Cellulophaga algicola DSM 14237: one gene and its partner. The protein of the gene in region 1 interacts with the protein of each later gene in a pairwise test. Links are inferred from orthologs where the notes say so. Each region holds a gene or a part of one and is shown on either strand. Other genes may lie near its edges.

Region 1 (8,786 bases):
TTTGTATTTCACAAAAATAACATATTCCTTTGAGGTATTTTATTCGTTTTTCTTACTTCGGAAAACATTATCATGGGTGGCAGAAACAACCTAATGCCGTTACGGTACAAGGCGTTTTAGAAGATGCCTTATCAAAATTATTAGCTAACGAAATTATTTTGATGGGTGCCGGTAGAACAGATGCGGGAGTGCATGCAAAGGAATTGTATGCTCATTTTGATTTTGAAGAAATACCAAATAAAGAAAATTTTGTGTTTAGGTTAAATGCTTTTTTGCCGAAAGATATTGCTATACTGGATGTTTTTCAGGTTCCAGAAGACGCGCATGCAAGATTTAATGCAGTTGCTAGAACTTATGAATATTGGATTGTACAACAGAAAAATCCGTTTTTGACGAACCATGCTCATTTAATTAAATATCCATTAGATATCAATAAAATGAATGAAGCTGCTCAGGTTTTCTTATCACATATAGATTTCGAGTGCTTTTCAAAAAGTAATACAGCTGTGAATACGTTTAATTGTGATGTAAAATATGCGGAATGGAAAGTGACTGACGGAATCTTAGTTTTTACAATTACAGCAGATCGTTTTTTAAGGAATATGGTGCGCGCTATAGTTGGTACATTGCTAGAGGTTGGTTTGGGTAAGATAGATATCTCCAATGTTAAAGCTATATTAAAAAGTAAAGATAGGAGCAAGGCAGGGGCTTCAGCCCCAGCAAAAGGCTTATATTTGACCTCAGTTTTATACCCAGATAATATTGTAAAAAACCATGGATAATAAATCAGGAAAAGCATTTGATTTTCTCTTGTTTAAAAGATTAGTAAACTACACAAAGCCTTATCGTGTTACTTTCTACGGGGTAGCTATTGCTGCAATTTTACTTTCAGGTTTTGCTGTAATGACGGCGATAATTGTTGGTAATATTGTTGATGAAGCAATTACACAGAAAGACAGTCAGAAATTATTATATATGACAATGGCTATGCTAGCGGTTCTTATTGGGCAGGTAGTGAGTCAGTTAGGGTTTAATTATTATGCCAACTGGTTGGGAGAATCTGTAATCAAAGATGTTAGAATAGATCTGTTTAAACGCATGTTAGGGTTTAAGATGAAGTATTTTGATAGTTCCTCTATTGGTGTTTTGGTTACCAGAGCAGTTGCAGATATGCAGCGAATAGGAGAGATCTTTAGTCAGGGTTTTTTTGTAATTGTAGCAGATTTACTTAAAATGATTGTTGTGGCAGGTGTCATGCTGTATCAAAGCTGGAAATTGGCTTTAATCGTTTTTGCATTATTGCCTATTATCGCCTATGCAACCAGATTGTTTCAAAAAGCAATGAAAATTGCCTTTACGGAGGTTAGAGCTGAGGTGTCTAACTTAAATTCATTTGTACAAGAACGGATAACTGGAATGAAAATAGTTCAGCTTTTTAACCGGGAAGAAATTGAAAAGGAAAAGTTTAGAGAAATTAACGAAAAGCATAAAGATGCATGGTTAAAAACAGTTTGGTATAACTCTATTTTCTTTCCGATTGCAGAAATTGTATCTTCTATAGCCATTGGTTTAATTGTTTGGTATGGCGGATTATTAAATATAGCTAATGTTGGCCCTAGTGAGTACGGGGCTATTTTCGCCTTTATTTTACTTTCTGATATGTTGTTTAGACCTTTACGTCAAATTGCAGATAAGTTTAACACCTTACAGATGGGTATGGTAGCGGCTAATAGAGTGTTTAAAATATTAGATACCGAAAGTCAAATTGAAGATTCTGGAACTATTGAAAAAGCAGCTATTCTAGGAGCTATTGATTTTAAGGATGTTCGTTTTGGGTATTTAGAAGATGAAGAGGTATTGCATGGAATATCTTTCAATGTCAAAGCAGGAGAGACCGTAGCAATAGTTGGTGCCACAGGAGCAGGGAAGTCTACTATTATCAATCTGCTAAATAGATTTTACGAGATTAACTCTGGAGAAATAGCTATTGATGGTGTCTCTATTAAAGATTTTAAACTGTCATCTCTTCGCTCTAAAATAGCGGTAGTGTTACAAGATGTTTTTCTCTTTGCAGATACTATTGCCAATAATATTTCACTTAAAAATACAGCCATAACAACAGCACAAATAGAGGCTGCTGCTAGAGAAATTGGGGTGCATGAATTTATAGCAAGTTTACCAGAAGGTTATAATTATAATGTAAAGGAGCGCGGTACTATGTTATCTAGCGGACAAAGGCAGCTCATAGCATTTTTAAGAGCGTATGTAAGTAACCCGAGCATTCTGGTCTTAGATGAGGCAACGTCCTCTGTAGATACGTATTCTGAGCAGTTGATACAGAAAGCAACAGATAAAATTACAGAAGGTAGAACTTCAATTATTATAGCACATAGATTAGCAACGATTAAAAAAGCGGACAAGATTATTGTTATGGATGCCGGTAAAATTGTTGAAATAGGCACACACAAAGAACTTCTTAAAAAGGGTGGGTACTATAATAATCTTTATGAAGCACAATTTTCTATAGAAGAAGTGGCTTAGTACAGCATTGCCTGCGCATCTTTAAGATTTTTGAAAGTGTCTGTAAAAAATGCCAAGTAAATAACTGCGCAAATAATAATACCTAAGAATAGTATTCCGAAAATTACCAGAAATAACAAAAGCTTTAAGAGTATTTGCTTAAACGATAATTGAAATGCCTTTTTATATACATAAGAAAAGTATAAAACTAAGGTAATAACATTACTCATTGAAAGATAATATATCCATTGGCTATTCCATATACTTGCGATATATAAAATGTTGACTAAAATTGACATTTGTGTATACGCATACATATTGATGACGAAATGCTCACTGAGATTAAATTGCTTTTTGTTGTAAAAAACTACTCTTGATATTAAGGATAGAAAAGGGAGCATTGCTAAATAAAAGAGGCTTTGATATTCAACTGTAATATCTTGAAACTTCTTCCCAAACTCTAATCCCATTTGTTGTGATGCATCGGAACTGTCAACGTTCATTTGTGTAAATTGAAAATCCATTGCTGTAGGAAAGAATTTTTGAACTAAGAAAAAGAAAAGTCCCCCCAAGAAAACAGCAATTGTGAAATAAGAGATGGGATTCATATATTTTTTACGAACACCATTAATATATCCAAGAATTACTATTTCAGGAGCTACAAATAATTTACCAAAAGTGCGAATGAAGGTATTGTCAATATTTAAATAGCGCTGTGCAAAATCACCAAATAAATTTTTAATTGTCAATCTATTTCTGACCACTTTCGCTCCACAATCAGCGCAAAAATTATGATTTTCTTCTAAGGTAAGGGTGCAGTTTTTGCATTCCATGATGGTAAATGATTGGTTGGTTGGTTGGTTGATTGGTTGGTTGGTTGGTTGGTTGGTTGGTTGGTTGGCGGTTTTTTTACTTACATCAAATCTTCTTTGATCATGCTAGAAAGCTCTGTTAAGTCATTATATAATACAAATTCTCCGTTTTTAATATAGGTAATCATTCCTGTTTCTTCGCTTACTACAATGGCTAGAGAATCTGTTTTCTCCGTAATGCCAACGGCAGCTCGGTGTCTTAATCCAAAGCGTAATGGAATATTACGTTCGTTAGATACGGGGAGTATCACTCGGGTTGCAACAATATAATTGCCTTCAATCACAGCAGCTCCATCGTGCAATGGACTGTTTTTGTAAAAAATACTTTCAATAATAGGTTGGGTAATTTTAATAGACATTTTATCGCCACTAGATTTTACGAAATCTAAGGAATTGCTTCTCTTAATAATTATTATAGCGCCAGTTTTTGATGAACTCATTTTGTCGCAGGCACTTACAAGTGAGTCCACATCTGTGCCGATGGTGGTCACTTCTTGTTTCAGGAATTTGAAATGTTTAATAAATTTTCTTTTATTCGCAAAATTGGTAGAACCAATCATTAGCAAAAATTTTCTTATCTCTTGCTGAAAAACAATAATTAGTGCAATTAAACCAACTTGCATAAAACCGCCAATAACACTAGAAATCATTTTCATCTCTAAAAGCTCTGTGAGTTTCCAGAAACCCCAAACAAGAACAATACCAATGAAAATATTTATCGCAACAGTGCCGCGAACCAATTTGTAAATGTAGTATAACAGCGTAGCGACAAGTAATATGTCTATTAAATCTGTAATCTTAAAATCTAGAAAGCTTAAAAAATCCAAGTGTTAGGGTTTTTGTAAAATTAGGAAAAATACATGAACAAAAACTAGGTATTTTTGCACTTTAATTGCTGTACTATAGTAATACATTCTGCAGCTTCTTTTACATCATGAACCCGGAGTATGTTAGCGCCCTTTATTAAAGCAATTGTATGTAAGCTAGTCGTACCATTTAAAGCATTTTGAGCATCGCTCTTTAATAACTTATAGATCATAGATTTTCTGCTAATACCAACTAAGATTGGTTTTTTAGCATTTTTCAGGAGCTCTAATTTTTGCATTAATTCATAATTCTGCTCTAATGTCTTTGAAAACCCGAATCCAGGATCTAAAATAATATCATTAATTTTTTTATCTTGAGCTGTAGTTATTCTTTCGGCAAAATAACTTAGAATATCAGTAAGTAAATTATCATATTGTATGTTTTTCTGCATGTTTTGAGGGGTTCCCTTCATATGCATCATAATGTAGGGAACTTGATGTTTAGCAACAACGTTCATCATGTCAGGGTCCATATTTCCTGCAGAAATATCATTAATCATTGCTGCGCCTTCATTAATGCAGGCTTCTGCTACTTTACTTCTAAAGGTGTCTATTGAAATTTTACACTCAGGGAAATTTTTAAGTACCAAAGCTACTATAGGTGCAACTCTATTTAATTCTTCTTCTTCTGTAACGTGTAAAGCACCAGGTCTTGAGCTATATCCGCCAATATCTATGAAAGTGGCTCCATCAACAAGCATTTTTTGAACTTGATTAAGAATTTCAGTTTCATTTTTGTATTTTCCTCCATCATAAAATGAATCAGGCGTAGTATTAAGAACACCCATTATTTTTGGTACTCCAATTTTAATTAGATCTCCTTTGCAGTTTATGGTCATTTTTATTGAGAATTAGTCAAGAATTACAATAGCACTGCAAGTTTAAAGCACTATACTTGAACAATTAAAAATTTTGAACGAAATTTACACAAATTAGAAAGAATACATGCAGAAAACCTCAGAACAATATGATGCCGTAATAGAAATATGTCGCACTTTATTTTCTAAAAAGATGAAAGATTATGGTAGTGCATGGCGAATTCTAAGATTACCATCCTTAACAGATCAGATTTTTATTAAGGCACAACGAATTCGTAGTCTTCAAGAGAATGAAGTACAGAAAGTGGAAGAAGGGGAGCAATCTGAATTTATCGGAATTATTAATTATTCGATAATGGCCTTAATCCAGATAGAAAAAGGAATTGCAGATCAGCCAGATTTAAATGTTGACGAAGCAGTGTCGTTATTTGATGCCCACGTAAACATTACTAAAACACTGATGGAAAATAAAAATCATGATTACGGAGAAGCATGGAGAGAAATGCGTGTAAGCTCTTTAACAGATTTAATTTTACAAAAATTATTACGTGTTAAGCAAATTGAAGATAACAAAGGGAAAACTTTAGTGAGTGAAGGTATTGATGCTAATTACCAAGATATGGTAAACTATGCAGTATTTGCTATGATACATTTAACATTAAATTCTAAATAATTACATGAAGTACTTGGTTGGGTTCTGTAGAACAGTTGTAGGAATATTATTTATAATTAGTGGTTTTATAAAATTAAATGATCCTGTAGGGTTTTCATTTAAGTTGGAAGAGTATTTTAGTTTCGGCGTTTTAAATATGCCGTTTTTTGAGCCACATGCGTTAAAAATTGCAATTTTTGTGGTGATTTTGGAAGTCTTGTTAGGTGTTCTACTCCTAATAGGGTTTAGGCAAAGGTTTACTATGTATAGTTTATTAGTCATGATTATTGGCTTTACGTTCTTGACTTTTTATTCGGCTTATTTTAATAAAGTAACAGATTGCGGTTGTTTTGGTGATGCTTTAAAATTAACACCCTGGCAGTCTTTTACCAAAGATATAATACTATTAATTCTTATTGTTATTATAGTAGTAGGTAAACGGTATGTACAGCCCATTTTTAATCCTAGTTTTAATAGGATTGTCACAGGAGCATCTTTGGCTGCGTGTGTAATTTTTGTGTATTACGTGCTTAATCATTTACCTGCGATAGATTTTAGGCCCTATAAAATTGGTGCAAATATAGAAGAAGGTATGTCTGCTCCAGAAGGTGCGCCAAAAGCAATATTTGATTATGCTTGGAAGTTCAAGGTAGATGGAGAGGAAAAAATTATTGTTACTCAAGGTGACTACCCTACCGTAGATGGTGAATTTATAGCTGTAGAAACGACAGAAGTACAAGAAGGTTATGAGCCTCCAATTCATGATTTTACCATAGAAAAAGACGGGGTAGATTATGCAACAGAATTATTGCAAGAGCCTAAATTAATGATGGTAATTGCTTATGATCTAGGACAAAGTACGTATAGTGCTTTTGAAGATGTAAAAGAGCTTACAGATAAAGCGCAAAAAGCTGGCTATAAAGTTATAGGCATGTCTGCCTCTGGCGAAGATTTTGCGACTAAATTGCTAAAAGAGTATAAATTAAATTTTGAGTTTTATTTTACAGATCAAACTACCTTAAAAACAATAGTTCGTTCTAACCCAGGAGTCCTAATTTTGAATAAAGGTACCATCACACAGAAAAAACATTATAATGATTTAGATGCGATAACGTTAGAATAGTTTTTCGTTTAAATTAAAGTAGTATATAATTAGTCATTTAATAATTGAAAACAGAACAAAATGAGAAGTAAAATAGTTGCAGGGAATTGGAAAATGAATAAGAATGGTACTGAAACTGAAGCATTATTAGCAGAACTTTCTGCTAAATTACCAGATACAACAGCTGAGGTGATGGTTGCGCCAAATTTTGTAAACCTTGCTGGTGCAGTACGTAGTTTAGAATCTTCTACTATTGAAGTTATAGCGCAAAATATGCATTATGCAGAAAGCGGAGCATTTACAGGAGAAATCTCTGCAGATATGTTACAGAATGTAGGCGTAAAGACTGTAATTATTGGTCACTCAGAAAGAAGAGCTTATTTTGGGGAGACAGATGAGATTTTGGCAAAAAAAGTGATTGCTGCGCTTGCTAAAAATATGCGTATTATGTTTTGTTTTGGAGAAGAATTAGAAGATCGTAAATCAGACAATCATTTTAATGTAGTAGCAAGTCAACTTAAAAATGCGTTATATTCTTTAGAAGCAAACTCTTGGAAAAATATTGTTTTAGCATATGAACCAGTTTGGGCTATAGGTACTGGAGAAACAGCATCTCCGGAGCAAGCACAAGAAATGCATGCGTTTATCCGTAAATCTATCACGGAAGCTTATGATGCTACAATTGCTAATAACGTATCTATCTTATATGGAGGTAGTGTTAAACCAAACAATGCTGTAGAGATTTTCTCTAAGCCAGATGTAGATGGTGGTCTTATTGGAGGAGCAGCGTTAGTGGCAGATGATTTTGTTGCCATTATCAAAGCAATCTAAAGAATAAATACATATTAAAGCATAAGGGCATTCTATTAGAATGCCCTTTTATATTATACCTAAAATGGAAAAAGAGAATAATTACATAGAGTATACTTTTAGAGTAGCGCCATTACAGCCAGCGTCAGATATATTAATAGCAGAATTAGGAGAGGTCTTATTTGAAAGCTTTTTAGAAACCGAAGAGGGAGTCTTAGCATATATCAAAAAAGAGGATTGGTCAGATACTATTCTTAATAATGTCACTATTTTGGATAATGATATTTTTAAAATTGAGTATGATTTTAAAGAAATAGAACAGGAGAATTGGAACGCAACTTGGGAACAGAATTTTAATGCTATTCAGGTAGATGAAAAATGTGTAGTACGTGCACCTTTTCATGAAAAACCGGAAGTGGAGTATGATATTGTAATCGAGCCGAAAATGAGTTTCGGTACCGGTCATCATGAAACTACACATATGATGTTGCAACATATATTAGATACAGATTTTAAAGGAAAATCTGTTCTAGATATGGGAAGTGGTACAGGAGTTTTGGCTATTTTGGCGGCAAAAAAAGGAGCTAGTACAATAGACGCTATAGATATAGACAATTGGTGCTATTTAAATGCATTAGAAAATGTAGAGCGTAATGATTGTAGTCATATAAATGTATACGAAGGCGATGTTAATCTTTTAAAGAATAAAAGTTATGATATCATCATAGCGAATATAAATAGAAACATTCTACTAGAAGATATTTCTGAATATTCAAAGTGTTTAAAAGTGAATGGGACCCTGTTTTTAAGTGGTTTTTATGCAGAAGATATTCCCACAATATCAGCCAAGTGTAAAGAACATCATTTGGAGTTTACCTCTAATTTGAGTAGAAATAATTGGGTTGCTGCCGTTTATCGAAAATGTTAAAATTTTTACAAAATTATCGTTGAATTGTCATATATTGTCGGTGTAATGTATTTTTTTTAAGATATAGTTTTATATTTTTTAACTTATTTAACACAATTATTTATGAAAAAACGCGATTTAACTATTATTGCTATGTCACTTTTATTAGTGGCTAGTTCATGTGAAAAAGAGAAAGAAAACGACCTTCTGGTGCCAGAAGCTAGTGTAGAAAATGTTGA
Region 2 (9,008 bases), 160 kb from region 1 along the record:
TTTTTATAACATTTAAAAATGAAGAAGACCGCGCTAAATATTTACCACACCCAGACCACAAAGCTTTTGGAGAATTATTAACACCACATTTAGAAGATGTACTTGTATTAGATTACTGGACCAACTAACTTCTTTTTAAGATAGCCTTGTTAATTCTCTTCACTAAAGCAGGGCCTTCGTAGATAAAGCCTGTCCATAATTGAATTAAATCTGCGCCAGCATCTAATTTCTCTAGCGCTTCTTCTGGAGAAGTAATTCCGCCTACCCCAATAATAGGGAATGCTTTATTACTTTTCTCAGATAAAAACCTAATAACTTCCGTACTTCGCTGCGCTAAAGGTTTTCCGCTTAAACCACCAGCTTCTTCTAAAAGCAACTGATGAGACTTTAAACCCTGTCGGTTAATTGTCGTATTAGTCGCTATAATGCCGTCTATCTTTGTAACAGCAACAATTTCAATAATATCTAATAGCTGACTATCCGTCAAGTCTGGAGCAATCTTAAGTAAGATTGGTTTTTCTTTAACTGCTTTGGCGTTGGCTATTTTAGTGTTTTCTAATTTTAGTTGGTTCAATAATTTAGTCAAAGGTTCCTTATCCTGTAACTCTCTTAAGCCTGGAGTATTTGGCGAACTTACATTTACGACAAAATAATCGACATGATCAAAAAGAGCATCAAAACAAATAAGATAATCTGAAGTTGCTTTATCGTTAGGTGTAATTTTATTTTTACCAATATTTCCACCAACAATAACTCTATGTTCTTTTTTTAGCTCCGCTACAGCTTCTAAAACCCCTAAATTATTAAATCCCATTCGATTAATAATCGCTTGATCTGCCTTTAATCTAAAAAGTCGTTTTTTAGGGTTGCCTTCTTGTGGTTTTGGTGTGAGCGTACCTATTTCTATAAATCCGAATCCGAAATCAGATAACTCATTATACAGCTTTGCATTTTTATCAAACCCTGCTCCTAATCCTACTGGGTTTTTAAATGTAAGACCAAATAAGTTACGTTCAAGCTTCTTATCCTCTATAACATAGATTGATCTAATGAGTTTTGAAAAGCCCATTTTACCTAGTAGATTAATCATAAAAAAAGAAAAATGATGAATCTTCTCTGGATCAAACAAGAAAAATATAGGGCGTAGAATAAGTTTGTACATGAATGGATAAAATTTTCACAAAAATACAAACATCAACAAGGAACTTTACCAGTTACTCCTAATTTTATTAACACAACAATACACCTTATTCTATAAGTTTCTCAATTGGTGTTCTTTTTGCAGATTCGCACAGTAATTGATAGCGTTCATATTGTTTTTCGTTAAATAATGAAATCAGTTTTTGATCATAACTCACTGTAATTGCAAACATTTTATCTTCTAATTCCTTATGCTTCTTAGCAAGAATTAAAAGTTCATCTGGTGTACTTTGCGGATGGGTTTCAAAAAGTTTTTTAACTTCCAATTCCTGATCATCCAACTCCGCCTTCAGATCTTTCCGCAACACCTCTAAAACCGTTGTTTGCTCTTCATTTAATTGAAAAATAGTCTTTATAGTATCCGCATTTTTACTGCCAATATCTAAAATACAAGCTTGCGCATTTGTTTTGATTACACTTAAAAAAAGGACTATCACTGAAAATAAAAGTTTAAACTTCATTTGTTTGATTTGAATTGAATTAAAAAACAATGGACTATAGTTAAAACGCACTTTTTACTAAATAGTATAATTTAAAGTACTAAAAAATAAAAAGCCACCTATTGGTGGCTTAAATACTTAAACGATCTGTTCTTATTTTAAAGTAAAGCTTACTCTTGCAAATAAAAACCTTCCACCAATTCCAAATTGTTGTGCTCTTCGAGACCAATCAAAACGACCATCACTTCTATTATTAAAAGCATCTTCTGCTCTGTCTGGATAGATATCAAATAAATTATTTGCCCCTATTGTAAATGTTAATGCATCTGTAGCTTTATACCCGACTGATAAATCAGTAACTAACTTTTCTCCAAAAACTTGTTGGTTCGCTATGGTCGTAGTCGCTTCTGTGACTTCTCCGAAATAAACATTTCTTAAAAAGAAAATTAACTTTTCTGAAGTAAGGCTATTAGATAAATTAAACTTAGTTCTTGGCACAGCCTCTTCAAGATAAACTCTACTATCTTCTGGAAAATAAGTATCTACTAAACCTGCATCTTGTAAAACTTGAGAAGCATTTATATCTCCTACTTTTTTAGTCTTTGAAAAAGTACCCGCTAAATCAGATTTAAGTCTCCAATTATCACCAAATGTTGCTTTATGTGTAATTACAATATCTAATCCTTTAGATTCTGTATCTATCGCATTTGCAAAGAATGACGCAGCCGTTGCATTAGCTTGACTCAAAAGATTGAACAATTCTAGTTGAGGACCTGAATACACTTTAACGTCACTACCAGAACCGTCATCTGCATCCGGCGTAGGCTCAAATTGACCTGTATACACCACCCTATCATTTATTTTTACAAAATACCCATCTACTGTAACTGTTAGATTAGCATTTGGAATTTTAGCGGTAAGCCCAAAACTAGCACTACTAGATGTTTCCTCTTTTAATTTAGGAATACCTAACAGTTTTGCTGCTCTACTATCATTAGCAAAAGTTCCTACTTCTTGCGGATCACCATTCTGATCAAATATGGTTGAAGTAGAATTAAAATTAATTTGATGCAAAGATGGTGCTCTAAAACCCGTATTTAAGGCTCCTCTAATATTTAGATTCTCTGAAGCTTTAACCCTTGAAGCTAATTTAAAATTTATCGTGGAACCAAAATCACTATAGTTTTCAAAACGAGTTGCAAAACTTAATAAAAATTTCTCAGTAACATCTGCTTCTAAATCAAGATATCCTGCAACACTATTTCTCCCTCTAGATAATTCATTCTTAGGGCCAAAACCTGGAAATACCTGAGAGCCTCCGGGTCTTGAATTGCCAAAGAAGTCTGAAGGCACTAATAATGCAGAATTTGAATTTGGGATTGTTTTATTGTCTCCATCTAAAACTGGACTACCGGCATCATCCCTAAGAATATCATCATAAGGATTATTTATATTTCCCGTACCATCATATAGACCATAGGAAGCCGGCTCACCCGCAACAATATCATAATTTTCAACTCTATATTCTGCGCCAAATGCTATGTTTAAGCCAGACATAACGTCTTCAAAAAACTGACTAACATCTAAATTAGAGGTATTCTGTGAAAATGAGAATCCACCAGCATCAAAAAACGTTGGTGAAGCATTTTCTAAAGAAGCATTAAATGTATTTCCTATAGTATACAAAAAAGAGTTTTTTCCATAAGTATTACTAAAATCCACACTCCAATCACCAATCATACCTTTTATTCCTACAGACAAAGATTGATCTTTGATTGTTGAATTAATTTCTGGTAAAAATCCATCAATATACGCAGGAGTAAAGGTTCTACTTTGATTTGGCAGTCTATAAAAACCTGCAGAATTACCGGTTCTTGAGCTGAGACCAGCAAAAGAATAAAGCTCCGTTCCGTTAGTATCTAATGGTAACGAGAAATTAGCAAATAAACGACCACCTCTTAAAGCTGATTGTCCTACACGCATATTATAATCACTTCTTTCCTTTCCTCTCGCTGCTAATTCTGCAGTTGTATTGTCTGCTGATAAAAGCGTTCTTAATTCATCTTTAGTAGCTGCTCCATTTCTATTAATTCCCGCCTGATCTGTATACTGAATTACATCAGCAACATCATTATCAAGTAAACTTGAAATATCATAACCGTCTGCACCTGCAACTCGTTCTACTGTATTATACAAATTAAAAATAGAACCCTCCCATTCATTCATTCTACCATAGGCTTCACGAACGTCAAAATCTCCTGAAAAATTTATAAATCCTCCATTTTCTCCAATGGGAAGTCCATAACTTGCAGCCACATTTGTTGTCTGCCCGTCTACTCCACCAGTTTGATCATTTGCATTTTTAGAGAAATTTGCTCCTGTTGTTACTGTAGCCGTTAACTCGTTTACACTTTTATTCAAAATAATGTTGATAACACCCGCAATAGCATCTGAACCATATTGTGCTGCAGCACCATCTCTTAAAACTTCAATACGTTGTATTGCTGCAGCAGGAATAGCATTTAAATCTGTTCCTACACTACCCCTACCAAATGTTCCGTTAACATTAATTAATGAAGAAGTATGTCTCCTTTTACCATTAATTAATACCAAAACTTGATCAGGACCTAAACCTCTCAAAGAGGCTGGATCAACATGGTCTGTACCATCTGAAATAGTTTGTGTATTTGAAGTAAACGATGGCGCTACATAATTTAATATTTGATTTAAATTTACCTGAGGCGCAATATTATTTAATTCCTTCATATTAATAACATCAACAGGGACCGTACTTTCTGTAGCTGTTCTATTTGGGTTACGAGAACCTACAATAACCACTTCTTCTAAGGCTAGACCCGATGCTAATCTAATTGTCATATTAGAATTTGCAACTGTAACATTTTTTGTTTCAAAACCTATATAAGAGACTATTAACATATCACCTACAGCTGCTTCGATACTAAAATTTCCATCAAAATCTGTAGTGGCTCCTGTTGTAGTTCCTTTTTTTACTATTGAAGCTCCTGGTAAAGGAACTCCTTCATCATCTAAAACTGTTCCCGTAATTTGGGCGTTAGAAAAACTTACGGCACTGAGTAAAACAATAAATAATAAGTACATTTTTTTCATAAGATAGTATTTGAGTTATTCTTGTATGAAGTTAGCATAAAATTATGTAATCCTCAACTTATTAAATAAATGTTAAAAAAAAATTTAATAGTTATTCAATAAATTACCTAATTCGTATTTTTATAAAAAATTATAATAAATGAACCCTATTCTTAATAGATTTTTGAGTTACGTAACTATTGACACTCAAAGCGACCCAAACTCATCAACAACACCGAGTACCGAGAAGCAATGGAATTTAGCCAATAAATTAGCCGAAGAATTAAAATTAATTGGACTAAGCGATGTTACCATCGATGAAAATGCTTACATCATGGCAACCCTTCCAAGCAATAGCACTGACGCCAGCATTCCTGTAATAGGTTTTATAGCGCATTTTGATACTTCGCCAGATTTTTCAGGAACGAACGTAAATCCACAAATTATTGAAAATTACGATGGAAAAGACATTGTATTAAATAAGGAAAAAAATATTATTCTTTCTCCAGATTATTTTGATGATTTACTTCAATACAAAGGACAAACTATTATAACTACAGATGGTACGACTCTTCTTGGTGCCGACGATAAAGCAGGAATTACAGAAATAGTTTCGGCGATGGAATATTTAATACATCATCCTGAAATAAAACATGGCACTATAAAAATAGGTTTTACTCCTGATGAGGAAATTGGTCGTGGAGCACATAAATTTGATGTGGAAAAATTTGGTGCAGATTGGGCGTATACTATGGATGGAAGTCAGGTTGGAGAATTAGAATACGAAAATTTCAATGCTGCTTCTGCTAAAATTGTAATTTCAGGAAAAAGTGTCCACCCTGGTTATGCCAAAGGAAAAATGATCAATGCGATAAGTATAGCCAATGAGTTTATGACTTTGTTACCCGAAAACGAAGTTCCTCAAAAAACAACGGGTAGCGAAGGCTTTTTTCATGTTCATCATATTTCTGGCGAAATAGAAAACGCAACGATTGAGCTCATCATAAGAGATCACGACAAGAGTCTATTTGAAAAACGCAAAGTACGTATAGCTACTATAAAAGAGCAACTAAACAAAATTCATGGCAACTGTATACATATTGAGGTAAAAGACCAGTACTTTAATATGAAAGAAAAGGTAGCTCCTGTTTATCATATTGTAACTACTGCAAAAGAAGCAATGGAATCCTTAGGCATTACTCCACTTATAAAACCAATCAGAGGAGGCACAGACGGATCTCAATTAAGTTTTATGGGGTTACCATGTCCTAATATTTTTGCTGGAGGACATAATTTCCATGGAAAGTATGAATATGTACCTTTAGAAAGCATAGAAAGTGCTATAAAAGTAATTGTAAAAATCTGTGAACTTACCGCTACAAAATCAAACCGATAGTGCGTAAAAATTAAAACTTGTAAAATGAAAAAAGCACCTAAAAAGGTGCTTTTTTTAAACGTATAAAAAATACAATTATTTTTTCTCAATTACTGCTGGAGCATTAAGCTTTGAGCTCATCTCTAAAGAAAGAGCAGAACGCTCAAACTTTATTTTCCCCGCTAAAGTTTCTATTACACAAGAATTATCTTTGTCGTTTAATTCAACAATCTTACCGTGCATTCCGCTTTTAGTAACAACTTTATCACCTCTTTTTAATTCAGCAGAAAATTTCTTTTCTTGTTTTTGCTTTTTTCTCTGAGGTGCAATCATAAAGAAATAAAATACTACGAAAATTGCAATCAGGGGTATAAATGGATATTTTTCTAACATGTAATTATGACTGTTTTAATGGCCCTACTGGAGCGCCACCTTTAGGGTTTACAAATGCTTTTATTCTTAATTGTTCTGATCCTTTTTCTGTATTTGCTGATACGGTAACTACTTTCTGTACCAAATTGTTTCCTGAACCATTATAATTTACTACCAACTCACCAGATTCTCCTGGAGCAATTGCACCTTTTGGAAACTTTGGAACTGTACAACCACAGGTGCTTTTTGCATCTGTAATAATTAGTGGAGCATCACCCGTATTTGTAAACTTAAAAACAGTTTCCTGTGGAGTATTTTGAATTATTGATCCAAAATCATGTTCAACCTTTTCAAAAGCCATAACAGGTAGCATTTTTGCTGCTGCATCTCTTTCCCCTGCTGCTTCAAGGTTTGAACTGTTGATTTTACTTGTTGCATCATCCTTACAGGACATTAAAACAACTACCAACAATAGATTTAACGTGATAACTATTTTTCTCATAACCGTTTAAATATTTAAAATTTTAATCAAAAATAAACAATATTATAATAAACCTCTGCCTATTTTGTTCAGTTTTCCTTCTTGTTGATATTCCTTAACTAATTTATCTAAAATACCATTTATGAATGTACTGCTCTTAGGAGTACTGTACTCTTTGGCCAATTCTAAATATTCATTTATGGTAACTCGTTCTGGTATCGATGGAAAATTTAATAATTCTGCAATGGCCATTTTTAATAAAATTGCATCTATATCTGCAATTCTATCCTTATCCCAATTAGGCGTTTTACCTTCTATTTCTTTGACCAATTTCTCATTTTGAAGTAGCGTTTTAGAAAGTAATCTTTTTGAAAACTCTACATCTTCTTGATCTTTAACTAAAGGAGGTAAGAAGTATGAATCTACGGCATCTGCTCTTGTCTTCTTCAAAAGCTTTAGAATAAATGTATTTACCAAAGGAATATCATCTACCCAAGTAAGTTTGTCATCCTCAAAATAATCGTAAATTTTTTCGTTTGGAGCAATGATATTCTTAAATAAATCTACCACAAGTTGCTTGTCTTCCTCAAAGGAAGATGACTCAGCGTACATGTACTTTGTGTAATAATCACTTGCGATAATCTCCTTATAAAGCAACTTTACATATTCATCATTTAAATACCAATTTTGCAGTTTTCTAATCTCAAGTTCTTCATCAAGAACCTTATTCTCAGAAATCATTTTTAAAAATCGGTTATTTACAAACTTCTTCTTATCATCAAATGAACTTGAAGAATTAGATAAATAAGATTTTGCAGAAAGTTCTACTTGATTTTTAGCCAAATGATGGATTTCTTTCATCAAACTCATCATCAATAAATACAAAGAATATGTATTTTCAATACTGAATTTCAAAAACTTTTGTTGTTTTTCTAAAGAATCATCATTGGAACGTGTTAATGCATAAATACATTGCATTACTTTTACTCGTACATGCCTTCTTGTAAGCATTTTTTAAAGAACTTAAATGGGTTAAACTTCGAGCGGCAAAAATAGAACTATATTTTTAATACTAGGTTATGGTTTGCTTATATCTTATCAGTTTTATAACATTTCATTTTACTTTAATCCCATATCTTTGCCTATCAGATTATAAAAATCAACAGTTTACAGCAACTAAGGCTTCATGAAGGAATTAAAATACATCAATAAATATTTAAAAAAGTATGGTACACAGCTACTTTTAGGGCTTATTATTACTATAATAGCTAGAGTATTCTCTTTAGTAACCCCCTCTTATGTAAAAAAATCTATTGAAGTTGTAGAAAAATACGGCAATAATAGCATAGATAGATCTGAGGCAAAAGAATTACTGTTAGAAAACATTCTTATTATTTTAGGGACCGCACTACTTGCTGCTTTGTTTACTTTTTTAATGCGACAAACCATTATAAAAGTATCTCGTTACATTGAGTATGATTTAAAAAACGAGGTTTTTGATCATTATCAGTTACTAAACCTTAATTTCTACAAAAAAAATAGAACAGGTGATTTAATGAATCGGATTAGTGAGGATGTAAGTGAGGTAAGAAATTATGCTGGTCCTGCACTTATGTATGGTATCAATACAATAACACTTTTTGCTTGTATTATACCCATAATGTTTATGACGGCTCCTAAATTAGCTTTATACACCTTAATACCACTCCCTATATTGTCGGTATTAATTTTTAACATTAGCAAAGTCATTCATAAGCGGAGCACCATTGTACAGCAATACCTTTCTAAACTTTCTACGTTTACTCAAGAATCCTTTTCTGGAATTTCTGTAATTAAAGCATATGGTTTAGAAAATAATATTAATAAAGAACTTACGGAGCTTGCCATAGAAGGTAAAAACAAAAGCATGAATCTTGCTAAAGTAAATGCTTGGTTTTTTCCGTTAATGGTTCTTTTAATAGGCATAAGCACCATTTTTGTTATTTATATTGGGGGTCAACAATATATTAATGGTGAAATAGAATCTGTTGGA

Evidence for each region.
Region 2: the proteins of tpiA (region 1) and pepT interact in binary tests that used the Escherichia coli proteins (3 or more experiments, as listed by UniProt). The link is inferred for Cellulophaga algicola DSM 14237 from one-to-one orthologs.

The regions. Positions count from the first base shown.
Region 1 is NC_014934.1:567,048-575,833, reverse strand. Bases 6,023-8,786 are described here. They hold tpiA (triose-phosphate isomerase), read left to right. Parts: upstream 6,023-6,911; coding sequence 6,912-7,661; downstream 7,662-8,786. Other genes in these bases: CELAL_RS02360 (M57 family metalloprotease), read left to right, coding at 8,671-8,786; prmA (50S ribosomal protein L11 methyltransferase), read left to right, coding at 7,726-8,568; CELAL_RS02375 (BT_3928 family protein), read left to right, coding at 6,023-6,851. Outside these bases: tRNA pseudouridine(38-40) synthase TruA, read left to right, coding at 30-782; CELAL_RS02400 (ABC transporter ATP-binding protein), read left to right, coding at 775-2,541; CELAL_RS02395 (DUF3667 domain-containing protein), read right to left, coding at 2,538-3,353; CELAL_RS02390 (diadenylate cyclase), read right to left, coding at 3,434-4,219; folP (dihydropteroate synthase), read right to left, coding at 4,264-5,097; CELAL_RS02380 (DUF1599 domain-containing protein), read left to right, coding at 5,204-5,749; more of CELAL_RS02375, read left to right, coding at 5,754-6,022. UniProt on the Escherichia coli protein: Involved in the gluconeogenesis. Catalyzes stereospecifically the conversion of dihydroxyacetone phosphate (DHAP) to D-glyceraldehyde-3-phosphate (G3P).
Region 2 is NC_014934.1:404,514-413,521, forward strand. What follows is about bases 4,041-7,026. They hold pepT (peptidase T), read left to right. Parts: upstream 4,041-4,908; coding sequence 4,909-6,144; downstream 6,145-7,026. Other genes in these bases: CELAL_RS01720 (TonB-dependent receptor), read right to left, coding at 4,041-4,769; yajC (preprotein translocase subunit YajC), read right to left, coding at 6,220-6,516; CELAL_RS01735 (DUF1573 domain-containing protein), read right to left, coding at 6,521-6,997. Also shown: CELAL_RS01705 (Dabb family protein), read left to right, coding at 1-128; CELAL_RS01710 (quinone-dependent dihydroorotate dehydrogenase), read right to left, coding at 125-1,162; CELAL_RS01715 (hypothetical protein), read right to left, coding at 1,248-1,661; more of CELAL_RS01720, read right to left, coding at 1,794-4,040; transcription antitermination factor NusB, read right to left, coding at 7,040-7,987; CELAL_RS01745 (ABC transporter ATP-binding protein), read left to right, coding at 8,163-9,008. UniProt on the Escherichia coli protein: Cleaves the N-terminal amino acid of tripeptides.